3 regions of the Priestia filamentosa genome follow, and region 3 is predicted to be linked to each of the others. Evidence: predicted binding sites of a transcription regulator. Region 3 holds the regulator's gene; each other region holds the start of a gene.
What was found. Region 3 encodes LexA, which represses DNA repair genes until DNA is damaged. Its sites were predicted from a motif close to CGAACATATGTTCG; they were not measured.

Region 1: uvrB (excinuclease ABC subunit UvrB) is a predicted target of LexA. The motif match lies at 3,730-3,743, and genes of this name have one in related genera.
Region 2: recA (recombinase RecA) is a predicted target of LexA. The motif match lies at 2,782-2,795, and genes of this name have one in related genera.

The regions. Positions count from the first base shown of each region.
Region 1 covers NZ_FXAJ01000005.1:161,124-167,223, forward strand. The annotation lists gene uvrA (excinuclease ABC subunit UvrA) at 1-1,680, opposite strand, end outside; gene uvrB (excinuclease ABC subunit UvrB) at 1,688-3,667, opposite strand; gene B9N79_RS18600 (tripartite tricarboxylate transporter substrate binding protein) at 3,867-4,832, opposite strand; gene B9N79_RS18605 (response regulator) at 4,846-5,532, opposite strand; gene B9N79_RS18610 (sensor histidine kinase) at 5,547-6,100, opposite strand, start outside.
Region 2 covers NZ_FXAJ01000001.1:772,676-778,775, reverse strand. The annotation lists gene rny (ribonuclease Y) at 1-1,111, opposite strand, end outside; gene recA (recombinase RecA) at 1,581-2,618, opposite strand; gene B9N79_RS04110 (competence/damage-inducible protein A) at 2,825-4,066, opposite strand; gene pgsA (CDP-diacylglycerol--glycerol-3-phosphate 3-phosphatidyltransferase) at 4,134-4,712, opposite strand; gene B9N79_RS04100 (helix-turn-helix domain-containing protein) at 4,762-5,718, opposite strand; gene B9N79_RS04095 (YmfK family protein) at 5,731-6,100, opposite strand, start outside.
Region 3 covers NZ_FXAJ01000001.1:919,188-925,287, reverse strand. The annotation lists gene tkt (transketolase) at 1-873, opposite strand, end outside; gene B9N79_RS04850 (DUF896 domain-containing protein) at 1,059-1,292, opposite strand; gene B9N79_RS04845 (YneB family resolvase-like protein) at 1,369-2,040, opposite strand; gene yneA (cell division suppressor protein YneA) at 2,107-2,424, opposite strand; gene lexA (transcriptional repressor LexA) at 2,586-3,209, shown strand; gene B9N79_RS04830 (hypothetical protein) at 3,268-3,480, opposite strand; gene B9N79_RS04825 (LCP family protein) at 3,634-4,593, shown strand; gene B9N79_RS04820 (Gfo/Idh/MocA family protein) at 4,751-5,956, shown strand; gene B9N79_RS04815 (DinB family protein) at 6,063-6,100, opposite strand, start outside.

The DNA.
Region 1 (6,100 bases), on a different contig from region 3:
AATATCAATAAGATAATCAGCCGCCATCATGGTATCTTCATCATGTTCAACAACAATAAGGGTATTTCCTAAGTCGCGCATGCTCTGCATTGTTTCGATAAGACGATCGTTGTCACGTTGATGAAGTCCAATTGATGGTTCATCTAAAATATATAAAACGCCTGATAAACGAGAACCAATCTGAGTTGCCAAACGAATGCGCTGTGCTTCGCCTCCTGAAAGCGTTCCTGCAGATCTGTTCAATGTTAGATAATCAAGGCCAACGTTGTTTAAAAATCCTAGACGCTCTGTAATTTCTCTTAAAATCATTTGAGCAATTTGCATCTCTTTTTCAGAAAGACTAAGGGTTGCAAAAAACTCATATGCTTCTTGTACAGAAAAACTCGTTACTTTCCCAATATGCTTACCATCAATTAAAACAGCGAGCGTTTCTTTCTTAAGACGGTTTCCTTTACATTTTGGGCAAGGCTGTTCTCCCATATATTTTTCCATCTGCTCCCGGATGTAGTCTGAGCTTGTTTCACGATAACGACGCTCAATATTTGGGATAACCCCTTCGAATTCAATATCGTTTTCACGAATTTGTCCAAAATCATTTTCATAGCGAAAATGAATGCGTTCTTTATCACTCCCATAGAGCACTTTGTCTAATAAATGCTTAGGAATATCGCGAACAGGAATGTCCATATCAATTCCATAATGCACACAAACAGCTTTTAAGAGCTGTGGATAATACTGTGAGCTTGTTGGCTCCCAAGGTGCAATTGCATGTTCTTTGAGTGATAAATCATAGTTTGGAATCACAAGATCTAAATCAACCTCAAGACGAACTCCTAATCCATCACAGCTTGTACAAGCTCCAAATGGACTGTTAAATGAAAACATTCTTGGCTCAAGTTCACCGATTGAGAAACCACAATATGGACATGCGTGATGTTCACTGAAAAGAAGCTCTTCTTCTCCAATAACATCAATAACGACTTTTCCTTCCCCTAACCGAAGTGCCGTTTCAAGAGAGTCTGCTAACCTTGTTTCTACCCCTTCTTTTACAACAATACGGTCCACAACTACTTGGATAGTATGCTTTTTATTTTTTTCAAGGTTAATGTCATCGCCAAGATCATACATTTCGCCATCAATTCGAACGCGTACGAAGCCTTGCTTTTTAATATCTTCAAGCACTTTTACATGCATACCTTTACGTCCATCAACAACAGGAGCGAGCACCTGAAGCTTCGTGCGCTCTGGATATTCTAAAATGCGGTCAACCATCTGTTCAATTGTTTGAGATGTAATTTCAATACCGTGATTTGGACACGTTGGACGTCCGACGCGCGCAAACAGCAAGCGTAGATAATCATAAATTTCTGTGACTGTCCCAACTGTTGAGCGCGGATTACGGCTTGTTGTTTTTTGGTCAATTGAAATTGCTGGCGAAAGACCTTCAATAGAATCCACATCAGGCTTATCCATCTGTCCCAAAAACTGCCGAGCGTACGCTGATAAAGACTCAACGTAACGACGCTGTCCTTCCGCGTAAATCGTATCAAAAGCTAATGAAGATTTCCCTGAACCAGATAAACCCGTCATTACGACGAGTTTATCTCTAGGAATTGTAACATCAAGATTATTTAAATTATTGGCTCTAGCCCCTTTTACAACAATGCGATCTGTTGCCATAAGACAATCATCCCTCCGCTTTCAACTCTAAAATAGTATCACGAAGCTGTGCGGCACGTTCGAAATCAAGCGCTTTTGCAGCTTCTTTCATTTCTCTTTCCATGTTCTCAATAACTTCTGCACGCTCTCGTTTCGTCATCTTCTTCAAGTCTGGACGATTTTCATACTGTTCTTCATCTTCTGCAACCATTGTTGCTCGAATAGAATCACGTACTTTTTTCTGAATCGTCTGCGGCGTTATACCATGTTCTTCGTTGTAAGCTATTTGCGTTTCACGACGACGTTTTGTCTCATTAATCGCAATGTCCATTGATTTTGTAATTTTGTCAGCATACATGATAACATGACCATTTTCGTTCCTTGCAGCACGACCAATCGTTTGAATAAGAGAACGTTCTGAACGTAAAAACCCTTCTTTATCTGCATCAAGGATAGCTACAAGAGAAACTTCCGGAATATCTAGCCCTTCTCTTAATAAATTGATCCCAACAAGCACATCATATGTGCCAATGCGAAGCTCACGAATTGTTTCAATACGTTCTAATGTTTTTATTTCTGAATGAAGATAGTTGACTTTAATGCCAAGCTCTTTTAAGTAGTCTGTTAAATCTTCCGACATTTTTTTCGTTAACGTTGTTATAAGTACCCGCTCATTTCGTTCAGTACGCTTACGAATTTCGTCTACGAGATCATCAATTTGTCCTTTAATTGGACGCACGTCAATTGTTGGATCAAGCAATCCTGTCGGTCTAATAATCTGCTCAATGAATTCTGGTGCTTTTTCCATTTCATAAGGTCCTGGCGTTGCTGAAACATAAACCATTTGAGAAATATGTTTCTCGTATTCTTCAAAGCGAAGCGGACGGTTGTCAAGAGCAGAAGGCAAACGAAACCCGTGATCAACGAGAACCTGTTTACGTGCTTGGTCACCGTTGTACATGCCGCGTATTTGTGGCATTGTTACATGTGACTCATCCACAATCATTAAAAAGTCATCTGGAAAGAAATCTAAAAGCGTATACGGAGTTGATCCTGGTGGACGAAGCGTTAAATGACGAGAGTAGTTTTCAATCCCTGAACAGAATCCCATTTCGCGCATCATTTCGAGATCGTAGCGCGTACGTTGTTCTAGTCGCTGCGCTTCTAGCAGCTTGCCGTTATCCTTTAATACTTTAAGACGATCTTCCAACTCTTTTTCGATATTTTGAATAGCAACACGCATTTTTTCTTCACGAGTAACGAAGTGGGAAGCAGGATAAATTGCTACATGGTTACGGTCACCAATAATCTCCCCTGTCAAAGCATCCACTTCTCGGATACGATCAATTTCATCTCCAAAAAATTCAACGCGTATACAATGTTCATCCCTTGAAACTGGGAAAATTTCCACTACATCACCACGAACGCGAAACGTACCGCGCTTAAAATCAATATCATTTCTTTCATACTGAATATCCACAAGATTGCGCAAAAGCTCATTTCGTTCTCTTTCCATGCCCACTCTTAATGATAGAACCATTTCTTTATATTCTTCAGGCGAACCTAGACCATAAATACAAGAAACGCTGGCAATGATAATAACATCATTTCTTTCAAACAAAGAAGACGTTGCCGAGTGACGAAGCTTATCAATTTCATCATTAATACTCGCATCTTTTTCAATAAATGTATCTGTTTGAGGAACATACGCCTCTGGTTGATAGTAATCATAATAACTAACAAAATACTCCACAGCATTGTTTGGAAAGAATTCCTTAAACTCGCTGTAGAGCTGTCCAGCTAGTGTTTTGTTATGAGCAATAACAAGCGTTGGCTTGTTAATTTCTTTAATTACATTTGAAACAGTGAACGTTTTGCCTGTGCCTGTTGCTCCAAGCAATACTTGATGCTGTTTACCTTCTTTAATCCCTTGGACAAGCTTATCAATAGCTTTAGGCTGATCGCCTTGAGGTTGATAAGAAGAAACAAGTTCAAACTGATTGTCCACACTAAACACCCCGCTCTTACACAAATTATAGAAATATCTTATCACAATAAATGAAGAAAAACCAAAAATATGTTCGTATTTTCTTGTAATTTTTTACCGAACTTTTTTTTGTTTGTAGTACACACTTTTCCCTTTTTCCCTTTAAAACATGCAAAAAAACGAAGGGGCTGTTTCCCTTCGTCCTCAAAATATACAAATATTAAAATCCGTTTACTAGTTTTTTGTAGAATAAGGCCTGTTCTTGCAAAAATGCTTTTGTTTCTTCATGATTTTTATAGAAAGATTCCCACTCGTTCTCTTTCAGAATTTGTTGCCATTCCTCTGTCTCTACCATTTCTTTAATCTTCTCATCCCAATATTTTATCTGCTCATCTGTCATACCCTTTGGTCCCATTACTCCTCTCCAATGTGAAAAAACAACATTAAGACCTTGTTCTTTCCATGTTGGAACTTCTTTAAAATTTTCAATCCGTTTCTCAGATGAAATAGCAAGCATTTTTATTTTTCCTTCTCTGTAATATGACTTTGCTTCAGAAAGAGGCATAATTGTCACATCAAGCTTCCTCTTAAGTAATGCTGAGAGAAGTGACGAACGATCTTCATATACACTGAAATCAAGCTTTGCGCCATTGATTCCATACTGATTGATGCCTTGAATAAAGGATAGATGATCGTCATTTCCAATGCCAGGGGAAATACCCAATTTTAATGATGCAGGATCTTCTTGAAGCTTTTTAATAATATCTTTCACTTCTTTAATATCACTGTTTTTGCTTACAACAATAACTTCCCATTCCGTGGAAAGCATTGCAATTGGTGTAAAATCACGATAAGTTAGAGCACTTTGCCCAATAAGGTTATTTGTTAAAAGAAGACTTGAATTCATTGCGACAGAATGGCCATCTTGTGATTGAAGATACTTCCATCCCTTCTCCCCGTTTCCACCTAAAAGAGAAGTAAGCACAACAGATTGATCTGTAATGCTTTCGTTTGTTAGAATGGACTGCATCCCTTTAGCTGTCTGTCCCCATCCTCCCGTAGAGGCGCCTGGTATAACAATTTCTAACTCACGCGTTGGAAAAGCTTCTTTGTCATTTTCTTTCTCAGCACAGCCTGATATATAAACGAGCATAAACAAACTGATAAACAGCATTATTTTTCTCATTTAATACCTCCACTCATTCTTCACTCACAATCAAGTAGTATTTCCGCTCCGGTCTTCCCACAATACCGTATTCTAACTCTGCTCTTAGCTGTTGAATGGATACAAGGTATTCTAAATAACGCCGAGCTGTTGTACGAGAAGCCCCCATTGCTTCACTTACTTCTTCAATTGAAGCCCCCTTATGAAATTGATTCATAACTTTAGTAATTTTCTCTAACGTCAGCGGATCAATGCCAGAAGGAAGCTGCTTCTCAGGTGCTGAAGCTTCGTGGATGCCTTGGAAGAAAAGTTCTACAAACGTTTGATCAATCTCTTCAGCAGATTGAAGCATTTCTTTCCTCTTTTTATATTTTTTAATTGCCTCTGTAAACTTTTCAGCACTTACAGGTTTGATTAAATAGTTCTCAACCCCTATTTTTAAAGCTCTTTCTAATAACTCCTTTTCCCTTGCGGCTGTGATCAAGATCACATCTAAGTCTTTAAACTCCTGCTTTAACTTAGGCAGAAGATCAATTCCTGTCTGATCTGGAAGGTAGATATCAAGTAAAAGCAAATCAGCTTCATTCTCTCTCAAAAGCTCCATTGTTTGTTCTGCATTAAATGCTTTTCCTACAACCTCTGTTTCTTCTATTTTTAAGAGAAATTTCTCTTGGATATCAGCGATTCGGAAATCGTCTTCTGCAATTGCTACTCGTAACATGTTTGACTCCCCTTTTATGCCCCTTTAATTTCTTTTGGTAGATAGACTGTAAAAATAGTCCTCTTTCCTTTCTCACTTTGAACTTCAATTTCCCCATGAAGGTGAGCAACAGCTCTCTTTACATTTGTTAATCCATATCCCCTATCTTTTCCTTTCGTTGAGAAAGATGATTGAAAAATAACTGAAATCTGTTCATCACATATTCCTTCTCCATTATCCTCTACTTCAATAATAATGTCCTGTCCGAGGTCAGTGATAAAAAAACTCACCTTTTTTTCTCTATCCATGCTTCTAACAGCTTCAAAAGCATTATCAATTAGGTTCCCAATAATCACCGTCAGCTCAGAAGTTTCAATATGTTCTGGAATCTGATGTAATGAACTGTTTTCATCAATTGTAAAGTGGATTTTTTTCTCAGATGCTTTACCAATTTTCCCAAGTAACATACCTTGGACTTTGTGATCCACTATTTTTTGAAAAAGAGCATCATTTTGAGATTTTTGAAACCCATATTCCTCCTCAATAAAAGCAATTGCTTCATCATAGTACCCTAACTGAAGCAATCCCA
Region 2 (6,100 bases), 150 kb from region 3:
TTCCAATATCATGAAGCAGCCCTGCCCGGCGTGCAAGAACGGCATCTTCCCCAAGCTCTGCTGCCATAAGGCCTGCTAGGAAAGCCACTTCCATTGAGTGTTTTAAGACGTTTTGACCATAGCTTGTACGGAACTTCAAGCGTCCTAAAATTTTAATTAAATCTGGATGGAGTCCGTGAACACCAACTTCAAATGTTGTTTGTTCTCCAACTTCTCGAATGTACTCATCAACCTCACGACGAGATTTTTCGACCATTTCCTCAATACGAGCTGGATGGATACGTCCATCTTGAACAAGTTTATCAAGTGCAATTCTTGCTGTTTCACGACGAATAGGATCAAAACCTGATAAAATGACTGCTTCTGGTGTATCATCAATAATAAGATCAATACCTGTTAATGTTTCTAGTGTTCGAATGTTTCGGCCTTCACGTCCGATAATTCGTCCTTTCATTTCATCGTTTGGCAAGTTAACAACTGATACTGTTGTTTCAGCAACGTGGTCTGCTGCACATCTTTGGAGAGCAAGCGACAGGATTTCTTTTGCTTTCTTGTCCGCTTCTTCTTTTGCTCGATGTTCACTTTCTTTAATCATCACGGCCGCATCATGTGAGAGTTCATTCTCTACGCGGTCAAGAATAATTTGCTTCGCTTCTTCACGCGTTAAGCTTGAAATTCGTTCAAGCTCTGTTTGGTGAGCAGCTAGCATTTCTTCCGCTTTGCTTTCCATTTCTTCTATTTGTTGTTGTCTCTGTGTAAGAGAATGTTCTTTCCCTTCAAGTGCCGTTTCACGCTTGTCTAGCGTCTCGTCTTTTCGGTCAAGGTTCTCTTCTTTTTGCATTAAGCGATTATCTTGTTTTTGAAGCTCTGTTCGGCGAGTTCGAATTTCTTGCTCAGCTTCTGTACGAAGCTTGTGAATTTCGTCTTTCGCTTCTAGCAATGCTTCTTTTTTCAAGGATTCTGCTTCGCGTTTTCCTTCGTCCACAATCTGTTCCGCAGCACTTTTCGCGCCTGCGATCTTCGCCTCTGCAATAGATCTGCGAATAAAATACCCAACAACAATACCGACGATTAAGGTAAGCAAAGCGGAGATGATTGTAATAGTTTCCATCCTTTTCACCTCCTCTTGCTATAAATAAATTGTCTTGTCGGCATGTACATTTTTCATGTTTCCATATACATACAAAGGCCTGTAAAAAAAGCCGTCGCTATAAAAAAAGCGACCCGAGTTTTGAGTCTTATATCAAAGCGAGCCGAACGGTAAGCAAAGCTTTTGACTCATGTTAACACATGCTGATTGAGCACGTGTCCGTTCTCCTATTCCATTGTAACATCAATTCGCTTTTTTACATAGCAACTGATTCATTACATTAATATAAGATATACATATTAATTGTAAAGGTGGCAAAATTTATTGTCAAGCCTTCCAATTTGTTCAAATTCTTTTCTTTGAAAGGATGAGAGTAATTTTCCACCTAGTTCCATTTTCTCCATTACTCTCTCTTTTTATGCTTAAAAGCTTTTCTACTCTATGTATATCAATATTTTATTATAAAAAAAAGGCTGAAAAAATCAGCCTTTTATTCTGGAACTTCTACTCTTTCTTGTTCTTCTGCCTGTTGGGCCATTTCTTCATCTAAACCATGGTGAAGACGAATTTGGCTACGAATCTCAGCAGCAATCTCTTTATTTTCTTTCAAGAACTGTTTCGCATTCTCGCGACCTTGTCCAAGACGTTCTTCGTTGTAAGAGTACCAAGCACCGCTTTTTTGAACGATATCAAGTTCAGAACCGATATCTAAAAGTTCGCCTTCTCTAGACACACCTTCTCCATACATAATATCTACTTCAGCTGTACGGAATGGTGGTGCTACTTTATTTTTTACAACTTTAACTCTTGTTTTGTTTCCGACAACGTCGTTACCTTGCTTAAGCTGTTCTGCACGACGAATTTCAAGACGAACAGAAGAATAGAATTTAAGCGCGCGTCCACCAGGAGTTGTTTCTGGGTTACCGAACATTACGCCCACTTTTTCACGAATTTGGTTGATGAACAAAGCAATTGTGTTAGACTTGTTGATTGCACCTGAAAGCTTACGAAGAGCTTGTGACATAAGACGAGCTTGTAAACCAACGTGTGAGTCACCCATTTCCCCTTCAATCTCTGCTTTTGGTACAAGAGCTGCAACAGAGTCGACAACAACAATATCCACAGCACCGCTTCGTACAAGAGCTTCTGCGATTTCTAACGCTTGCTCACCTGTATCTGGCTGTGATAAAAGAAGTTCATCTACTTTTACACCTAGGTTTCTTGCATAAACTGGATCAAGAGCATGCTCTGCATCGATGAAAGCAGCTTGTCCACCTTCCGCTTGTACTTCTGCAATTGCATGTAGAGCAAACGTTGTTTTACCAGAGCTTTCTGGGCCATATACTTCTACAATACGTCCGCGTGGATATCCACCTATTCCAAGCGCCACATCCAGTGCAAGTGAACCACTTGGAACGCTGGAAATCTTACGTTCAGTGTCTTCTCCTAATTTCATAATAGAACCTTTACCAAACTGTTTCTCAATTTGCTTTAAAGCCATATCTAACGCAGCTTGACGATCGCTCAATTGATTTCCTCCTTTAGCGCTTTGAAAGCACAATGTATTAAAACTATTGCTAGTATAATAGTCTGTTTTAAAAAGCGAGTATCTCCTCTCCCACACTTTATTTTTCGGTGGGAGCTTCTATTACTACTATACATCTTTTTAAGTCATTTGCCAAGGAAAAAGTCGAACATTCATTCGATTTTTTCTCTGTAAAAAACAGCGAGCTTTTATAGCTCACTGTCCTCTTTTAATAAGTAATATGCTCCATAGTTGACGGTTCTTTTACGAATCCCTTCTCTTGTTCCTTGAAGGTTCAGTTCGTGAACAACCGTTTCTTTCCCTTCGATGGCAAGGCCAACAAAAACATGGCCAACAGGATGTCCTTCAGCTGTGTTTGGACCTGCAACTCCTGTGAAACTGATTCCTACTGATGTATTAAACTTTTCTTTTATTTTCTCAGCCATTTGGCGCGCACATTGTTCACTAATTGCGCCATGTTTTTGAAGAACGTCAGTGTCCACACCTAAAACATGTTCTTTAATATTATCATGATATGTGACAATGCTGCCTCTCATATGCTCACCAGAACCTGAGATACTTGTCATTCTTTCACTAAACAAGCCGCCTGTTAAGCTTTCAGCACTTGCTAATGTCCAGTTCTTTTCACCAAGCTTTTTGAGTGCTTCAGAAAACAATGTTGTTTGGTCATATCCATAGAAATATTCGCCAACGCGCTCTTGAATTTTATCTTCAATTTCTTTTAGTAAAGCTAATGCCCCTTCTTCTGTCTCATGCTTAGCTGTTAAGCGAAGTGTAACTTCCCCATCTCCTGCAAGCGGTGCAATTGTTGGATTGCTTTGAGCTTCTAAAAGATCTTCAATTTCCGTCTCGAGCTGTGATTCTCCAATCGCAAAAAAGCGCAGCACCCGAGAAATAATTTGATCTTTCACACCAAGGCGGTCTAAGATATGAGATTTCGCATAATTTTCAAACATTGGCTTCATTTCTTTTGGTGGTCCTGGAAGCATAATGTACGTTTTACCGTCAGCTTCAATATACATTCCAGGCGCCATGCCATGATCATTTAATAACACATCTGAGCCTTCTACAACGAGCGCCTGCTTTTCATTATTCGGTGTCATCACTCGCTTTGTTTTTACAAAATAGTCTTTGATAGAAGAGAGTGACTCCTCGTGTGATACAAGCGATCTTCCTAGTGATTTTGCAACAGTTTCTTTCGTTAAGTCGTCTTTTGTAGGCCCTAACCCTCCAGTAAAAACAAGAAGATCTGCGCGTTCCTTAGCTGCTTCAATCGCGGTTTCTAGACGTTTCGGATTATCTCCTACAACTGTGTGATAATATACATTTACACCTAGTGATGCAAGCTGTTTTGATAAAAATTGGGCGTTTGTGTTTGCGATTTGTCCAAGCAAAAGCTCAGATCCTACACCAATGATTTCTGCATTCATCAAAATCGTCTCCTTTAAATATACGTAAAAGGGATTTTAAACAAAGTGTCTAAAATCCCTTTTCCTCTTATTTAGAGTTAATAAACACGTGCTTTCCTTTTACAAAGTAGTCCCACCCTGAAATAACGGTAAAAATAACCGCTATCCAAAGAGCAATCTCTCCAAACGGAATCGAAAGAAGAGAAAACGGTACATTGTGTAAAAGAAGCGCAGCAATGGCTACAATTTGAGCCCATGTTTTAATTTTGCCAAGCTGTCCAGCAGCAGATACTTCTCCTTCACCTGCTAGTAAAAGACGAAGACCTGTTACAGCAAATTCTCGGCTAATGATAACAATAACCATCCACGCTGGAGCAAGCTCAATATCTACAAGAACAATAAGAGCTGCTGAAACGAGGAGTTTATCTGCTAACGGATCTAGAAACTTCCCTAAGTTTGTGACCATATTAAGCTTACGGGCATAGTAGCCGTCAATCCAATCCGTTGTTGAAGCAATGATAAAAATAATAGCTCCAACAAGATCTACAACAGGTAAGCTTGTCTCCCCAACATGTAGCGTGCCCCAATCAAAGCCTGCTAACATAATAATAAGGAAGATAGGAATTAAAAATATTCGTGCTACAGTAATCTTATTTGGTAAATTCACAGTTGATTCCTCCAGTTATTCGGTACATACCAAGCTCGTATAGAAACGATTATGATTCGCTATTCGCTTCAGATCCATCATATTGAATGAAAACGTTCTGCGTTACGTTTTGCTTCGGATCGCTTGGATATTGAACAACTTCACCATTTACTTTCACTTCAACGCCAGGAGCAAAACCAACTCGGATTTTCACCTCTTGCTCATTCGTTAAATCAATGGTTTCTGTTTTGCCTTTTTGAAGCATGCTGCTAAAGAAAGAGTTGCCTTTGCCATTTGTTACGCCTACCCATGAAGGAGTTGTAGCCGTAGCCGTTAATTCAAGCTTAAACTCGTCTGCTCCTTCAAGCTTGTATGTGCCTGCATTTGCTGCACCTTCTACAGCTGTAAGCTTGGATTTAGATTCATCTTTATCCGACTCTTTTTCCTTTTCCTCTTCTTTTTTAGCGTCTTCTTTCTTTTCTGCTTCCTTATTATCATCCGTTTTTGTTGATGCTTGCTCACTGTCATCGTTACTATCTTCTTTTTGCGCATCTGATGACTGCTCTGACTGTGATTCAACTTTCGAATCGTTGCTGTTTGCCTGCTCTTTATCGTCTTTATTGATGTAAAGAGCAATCACCCATCCTAAGACAAGGACACCAACTACAACAGCCGCAATGATGGCTTTTGGCAAGGCATCAAGCACTTTTGAATTTTTAGGAGCTACTTCCTTTGTTCTTGTTTTCACACGAGAAAGCTCTTCTGGAGCAACTTGGTGCTGTGCGGACGGTATGTCAGCATGATACTGTTCAAACGTCTGTTCAACGTTTAGACCAACAGCTTCACAATACTGCTTAATAAACGCGCGCACGTAAAATTTCCCCGGCATTAAATCATAATTTCCTTCTTCAATCCCTGCCAAGTAACGCTTTTGGATTTTTGTTTCCTTTTGTAAATCTTCAAGCGATAAGCCTTTTTCAATACGTGCTTCCTTTAACCTTTTTCCTAACTCTGTCAATGCTAACACCTACCAATTATGCTAAAAATCAAACATAGAAAAACCATTCCCATCAATGAGGGATGGACCTTCAACGGGTTCGTATGTAATTTCCTCTTCTGGAGAGTTGCGTAATTCAATAATATAGGAAAAATCATCGAGTGTATACTCACTATTTTGCACAAAAATATCTGGATGCTCGATAATTTTTGTTGCATCAAGTCTCATCACTTCTCGCACAAGCTGCCAATGTTTTTCACTTGCCCGTTTTGTCGAAACAATACCGTCTAAAATAAACAAGTTATTCGGACTATATTCGTCTTCAATAAGCTGACTTCGAATCGTTTGTTTTAAAAGCGTTGAGGAAACAAAAAGCCATCTCTTGTTCGCACAAACACTTGCAGCTACAATA
Region 3 (6,100 bases):
ATCAGGCACGTGGAAATCTTGTTCAAATGTCCATTTATAAGCTTCTTTTGTTAACTTCATTTCGTCTTCACCAAGTGGTGCACCGTGAACACCTGAGGTACCAGACTTGTTCGGAGAACCATAACCAATTACTGTTTTCACTTCAATTAATGTTGGACGTTTTGTATCTTTTTGTGCTTCTTCAATCGCCGCATTAATTTCTTCAATGTTGTTTCCGTCTTCAACACGGATAACTTGCCATCCATATGCGTTGAAACGACCTTCTACGTTTTCAGAGAATGAACGATCAAGTTCACCATCTAATGAGATATCATTTGAATCATAAAGAACGATAAGACGACCAAGTTGTAAGTGTGCAGCAAGTGAAGCAGCTTCGCTTGCAACCCCTTCCATAAGGTCTCCGTCTCCACAAATTGAATATGTATAGTGGTTTACGATGTCAAAGTTCTCTTTGTTGTAAGTTGCTGCTAAATGTCTTTCACCCATAGCCATACCTACAGCCATTGCGATACCTTGTCCTAATGGACCTGTTGTTGCTTCAACACCAGCTGTATGACGGTATTCTGGATGTCCAGGTGTTTTACTTCCCCATTGACGGAAGTTTTTGATTTCGTCCATTGATAGATCATAGCCTGAAAGGTGTAGAAGGCTATACAGAAGCATTGATCCGTGACCCGCTGATAACACGAAACGATCGCGGTTAAACCATTCAGGGTTTTTCGGATTATGATTCATAAATTTTGTCCATAAAGCATATGCCATTGGAGCTGCGCCCATTGGCATTCCAGGATGTCCTGAGTTTGCTTTCTCAATTGCATCAATAGAAAGTGTGCGAATAGTAGTAATTGATAAATCTTCAATACGTTGTGACATTTTCTTTCCTTCCTTTCTGCTAACAAAAATCTAATAATAACTCTATCATACTAATATTGCCTTGATTTGTACAACAATTCAATAGCAATTATAGCATTTCTTATTAACGATGTTTTCACTCATAAAATACAAAAAAAGGTCAGAGTATAGCACTATTTCTCCTCTAACCTTTTTATGATAACCCATTAATTTAATTTGTTACGTTTTTGACTCTCTTTTAACTTTTTCGGTGTAACATCATTGCCTTCTGGATCGACAATTTTGACCGAATGTAAGGAATTGGTCATTGATTTACGAAAAGTTTGTAAATATTCTTGTCGTAAATTTTTTTGTTCAGAAGCTTCTTTTTCTGTTAAACCTTCTGTTTTTGCTTTGTTTGCAAGCTCATTAATTCGAGCAATTTTATCTTTTGATAACATTGTATTCTCCTTATAAAAAGTTCTCGTTTATGTACATATCGTACAAAAGAGAGGGTAAATTAGCAAGTAAGTTACCTTATTCTATTTCAATGTCCATTTTTTCATTCTCTTCTTGTTCTTTCATATGTTCCTGATAGCGACGGTGAACTGTTGCTTTGCTAACATCATACCCTAATCCTCTTAGCGTTAAAGCAATATCATAAAACGTCAGCTTTTTAGCGCGAAGTCTTATAATGTCTTCAATCGGAACTTCTTTTTTGTCTCGTCCACCGCTTGTTCTATTTTTTAAGTTTAGTTCAGGTTTATATCCGTTTTCTACAGCTCTCTTCATTCCCCGCTTAATTTTAAAACGAACAATTTGGCGCTGATATTCTTCAACAGCAGCTAAAATATTTAAAACCATTGTGTCACTTTCAGATAAATAAAGCTCACCTTGTTCATTCAACGTGTAAACTTTAGCACCCGCTTTTTTCAGTTCATGCATAAGCGCTACTTTACTGTTGCCACGTCCAAGTCTTGTATCATCCTGTACAAGAAGCACATCTCCTTTTCCTTCTTGAAAAAGAGTAAGTGCTTCAATAATTCCATCACGTTCAACGTCATATCCACTATGACGCTCTTCAATAACTTTTATAATTTCAAAACCGTGCTTTTTAGCAAGCTCTTCTAACTCTTCCCTTTGCCTTATTAATGATGTTGTTTGACTTTCTTTTTCCGTGCTTACCCGACAATAAATAATCGCTCTCATATTTCGCCCCTACACAGTGTTTTTAATCTATTATTTCACGAAAGAAAAGAAAACAGCAAGAATCTATTACTGTGTTTTAGCAACAAGCGCATTGTTTAGTTTTTCTTTTAAAACTGGAATATAAATTTCTTCGCCTTCTTTAAGGTCTTTCTTCTCTATATTGTTCTGCTTCTCGACCCAATCTATAAAATCAACGGTTGAAAGCTGATGATTCCCTTGATACTCGTTCGCTAATCCCCAAAGCGTATCGCCTGCTTTAACGGTAACAATGGCATATTGATCAAGCTCTGGCTCTTTTGACACGTTCAATATAATAAATGAAAAAAGTGCAAGTCCTGCAAAAAATGTGACATAGTATGTAAGTGAATTAGTCCTCTTTTTCATCTTTCTCCCACCCTTAAGAATGTATGTTCGGAATATACGTTCTTATTTTATCTCTTTCATTCTTTTATTGTCAACGGATTTTTTTCGAACTTATGTTTGTATCTATGAAAAAACCATGTTATAATCCTAGTAAGATTGAGCTAGATTTGAGGTGAATCCCAATGACAAAGTTATCGAAGAGACAGCAACAGATTTTGAGTCATATAAAAGAATGTGTAAAACTTAAAGGATATCCCCCGTCAGTACGCGAAATTGGTGAAGCAGTCGGACTTGCATCAAGCTCAACGGTTCACGGGCACTTAGCTCGCCTTGAAAGCAAAGGATTAATTCGACGTGACCCTACAAAACCGCGTGCAATCGAGATTCTGGACTTAGATCAAACAAACGATGTTCAAAAAAATAATGTTATTAATGTTCCGGTTATTGGTAAAGTAACAGCAGGACAGCCTATTACAGCGATAGAGAACATTGAAGAATATTTTCCGTTACCTGATAAATATGCAGCTCCTGATGAGCACGTATTTATGCTTGAAATTGTGGGAGATAGTATGATTGAAGCTGGAATTCTAAATGGCGATATGGTAATTGTGAGACAACAGCAAACAGCGAGCAACGGCGATATTGTTGTTGCTATGACAGAAGAAAATGAAGCAACAGTAAAACGTTTCTTTAAAGAAGAAAACTATATTCGTTTACAACCTGAAAACGCGACAATGGCTCCTATTATTTTGAACAATGTTTCAATTTTAGGAAAAGTTATTGGCGTATATCGCTCGATTCATTAGAAGGCGTAAAAAATCCCTCTTTAAATAAGGAAGAGGGATTTTTTACGCTATGTAATGATCATGTACAACCTTCGCACTCGTAATAATGATCTTTTGCTTCAATAACTTTGATCAGTTTGCCAATCTTCACATCATCTTCATCTGTAAACTCAATATCTGCCACGCGCTCTAGAATTTGAGATGCTGCTTCTTCTTCACTTTGCGCAACAACGCTAAACTCTCCTTCTTTCTTTAGCGAAAGCACTTCGTATTGAAATAAATAACGATTCATTTTCTCCTCTCCTTTCCTATAAAGTATATCCTAATATACACTAGCAGAAAGAATGCGCGCAAGAAATCTGATTACGCTCTTTCTCTTATCAGATGCCAAACAAAGAAAAGTTTGATACAATGTTTGCTTAAGAGTACAAATGCTACTGGCATCATGATAGAGAAAGTGGTGAAAAGCACATTGGAAAGAACAAGAAATAGAAAAAGAAGACGTCGACCAAGATGGGGCCGCATTATTCTAGCGCTTATCCTTCTTATAGTTGTTGCTGGAGGAATTTACAGCTTTATTCAATATAAAATAGGACTCTCTGAAGCTCAGGATGGAAGTTTCGCAAAAGACGGAGAGCTTTATGACTTTAATGGTTCACTTCCTAACAACGGAAAAATGAATGTCCTTTTGCTTGGAAGTGATTCACGAGGTGAAGACCACGCTCGTACAGATTCCATCCTTATTGCACACTATGATCAAGACACAAAACAACCTAAAATCGTTTCCCTTATGAGAGACATGTATGTTGACGTTCCAGGACACGGGAAACAAAAATTAAATTCTGCCTTTGCTTTTGGCGGCCCTGAGCTTTTACGTAAAACAATTGAAGAAAACTTCGGCGTTGATATTAACTACTACGCTGTCGTAGACTTTCAAGGCTTCCCAAAAGTCGTGGATGCGATTGCTCCAGACGGTATTACTGTAACAGTTGAAGAAGAAATGTCTTCTGGTATTGGTATGACTCTTCATGAAGGAAAACAAACATTACATGGTGACAAACTTCTTGGCTATGTTCGCTTCCGCCACGATAGTTTAAGTGACTTTGGACGCGTTCAACGTCAGCAAGAAGTGCTAACAAAACTGAAAAAAGAAGCCGCAAGCATCGGCAGTGTCTTCAAACTTCCAAAATTGCTCGGTCTTACAGATCCGTATGTTGATACAAACATTGATCAAAAAACACTTCTACTCCTTGGAAAAGACTTTGCTACAGGAAGTACAAAGGAAGTTAAAACACTTCGCCTCCCTCTTGACGGTACATTTGAAAATGCCCGTGAAGACGTTGGATCTGTGTTAAGTATTGATAAAGAAGAAAATAAAAAAGCTCTACAAGAGTTTCTTAACTAAATGAAGGAAGACTCACATTTTCACAATGTGAGTCTTTTTTTATATCATTTTATCTTTTAGAACATATATTAATAAGAACATAAATAACCTCTGTTGTATTTTCTAACAAAGCTTTTTATACTTTAATGAGAGTTTCTAAAAAACAGGAGGCATGGATATGGGGGAATTTGAACGTCATAGCACCTTTTTTTCGGGTTTTCTAAACAGCCACTATTTGCGTGAAAAAGACAAACATATTTATAAAAAAGAAACACCTCTTTATAAGTTTAACATTATTGGTGCCGGGATGATTGGCCATGAGCATATTAAAGCAACGATGTTAGAAGGACGAGCTACAGTTCACGGCATATATGATCCTAATCAAAAAAGTGTTAAAGAAGCGCTTCATATGATTGAGGAAAGCTTTCCGGGTCATGTTGTCCATGTTTATGATGATTTGAAAGCAGCGTGCGAAGATTCTGATGTTGATGGACTCATTATTTGCACCCCAAATTATACACATAAAGAAATTGTGGAAGAAGCAATGAAATCTGGAAAACATATTTTACTTGAGAAACCAATGGCAACTACGCTGAAAGATGCATGGATCATTCAACAATGGGCTGAGTCTTATCAGAACGTTTTTCAAATTGGTTTGCAATATCGCTACAAAGCGCTTTACCAAGAAGCCCTTTATGAGGCAAGAGAGCGCAACTCAATTGGAAATATAAAAACGATGACGATGACAGAACACCGCCTTCCTTTCTTAGATAAAGTCGAGCAGTGGAATAAATTTTCAGAACTTTCAGGCGGAACTCTTATTGAAAAATGCTGCCATTACTTTGATTTATTAAATCTATTTGCAAATGCTAAACCCTTTTCTATTTATGCAACAGGTGGAAACGCTATCAATTTTAAAGACTTTCAATATGAAGGAAAGAAAGCTGATATATTAGATCATGCAAACGTCATCATTATTTATGAAAATGGAATACATGCTTCTTTTAATTTGTGCATGTTCTCCCCCCTTTTTCATGAAGATTTAACGCTGTGCGGAGACCGAGGAAGACTATATGGATATGAAAATGAAGATTTTCTTCCATATCATAAACCATCTACACATTTAGAAGTGCTTTGTGGAGAAAGTGCTCCTGCCAAAATTACTAATCCATGCTATCCTGAAACCATTCAAAATAGCGGTCATAATGGTGGAACGTACTATGAACATAGGGCGTTTGTTGATGCGATTGCTGGAGAAAAAACAAAAGCAGCCACTCCTGCTGAAGGATTTTGGTCTATTGCAGTCGCAAGTGCTGCTGATGAGTCGATCCAAAGCGGAAAAGTTGTAAATATGCGCGAATTTCTCGATAGACAACTTTCTTAAATAATGGTTCTATTACATTTTAATGTTGATAGTAAATCAAAATTAAAGGAAACCCACCTCTAAGGGTTTCCTCCCTTCTCTTCCTAACGAACCGTTCATCACACTATTAAAGCGGTGGATTTTCCACACCTAAATGAAGCCAAT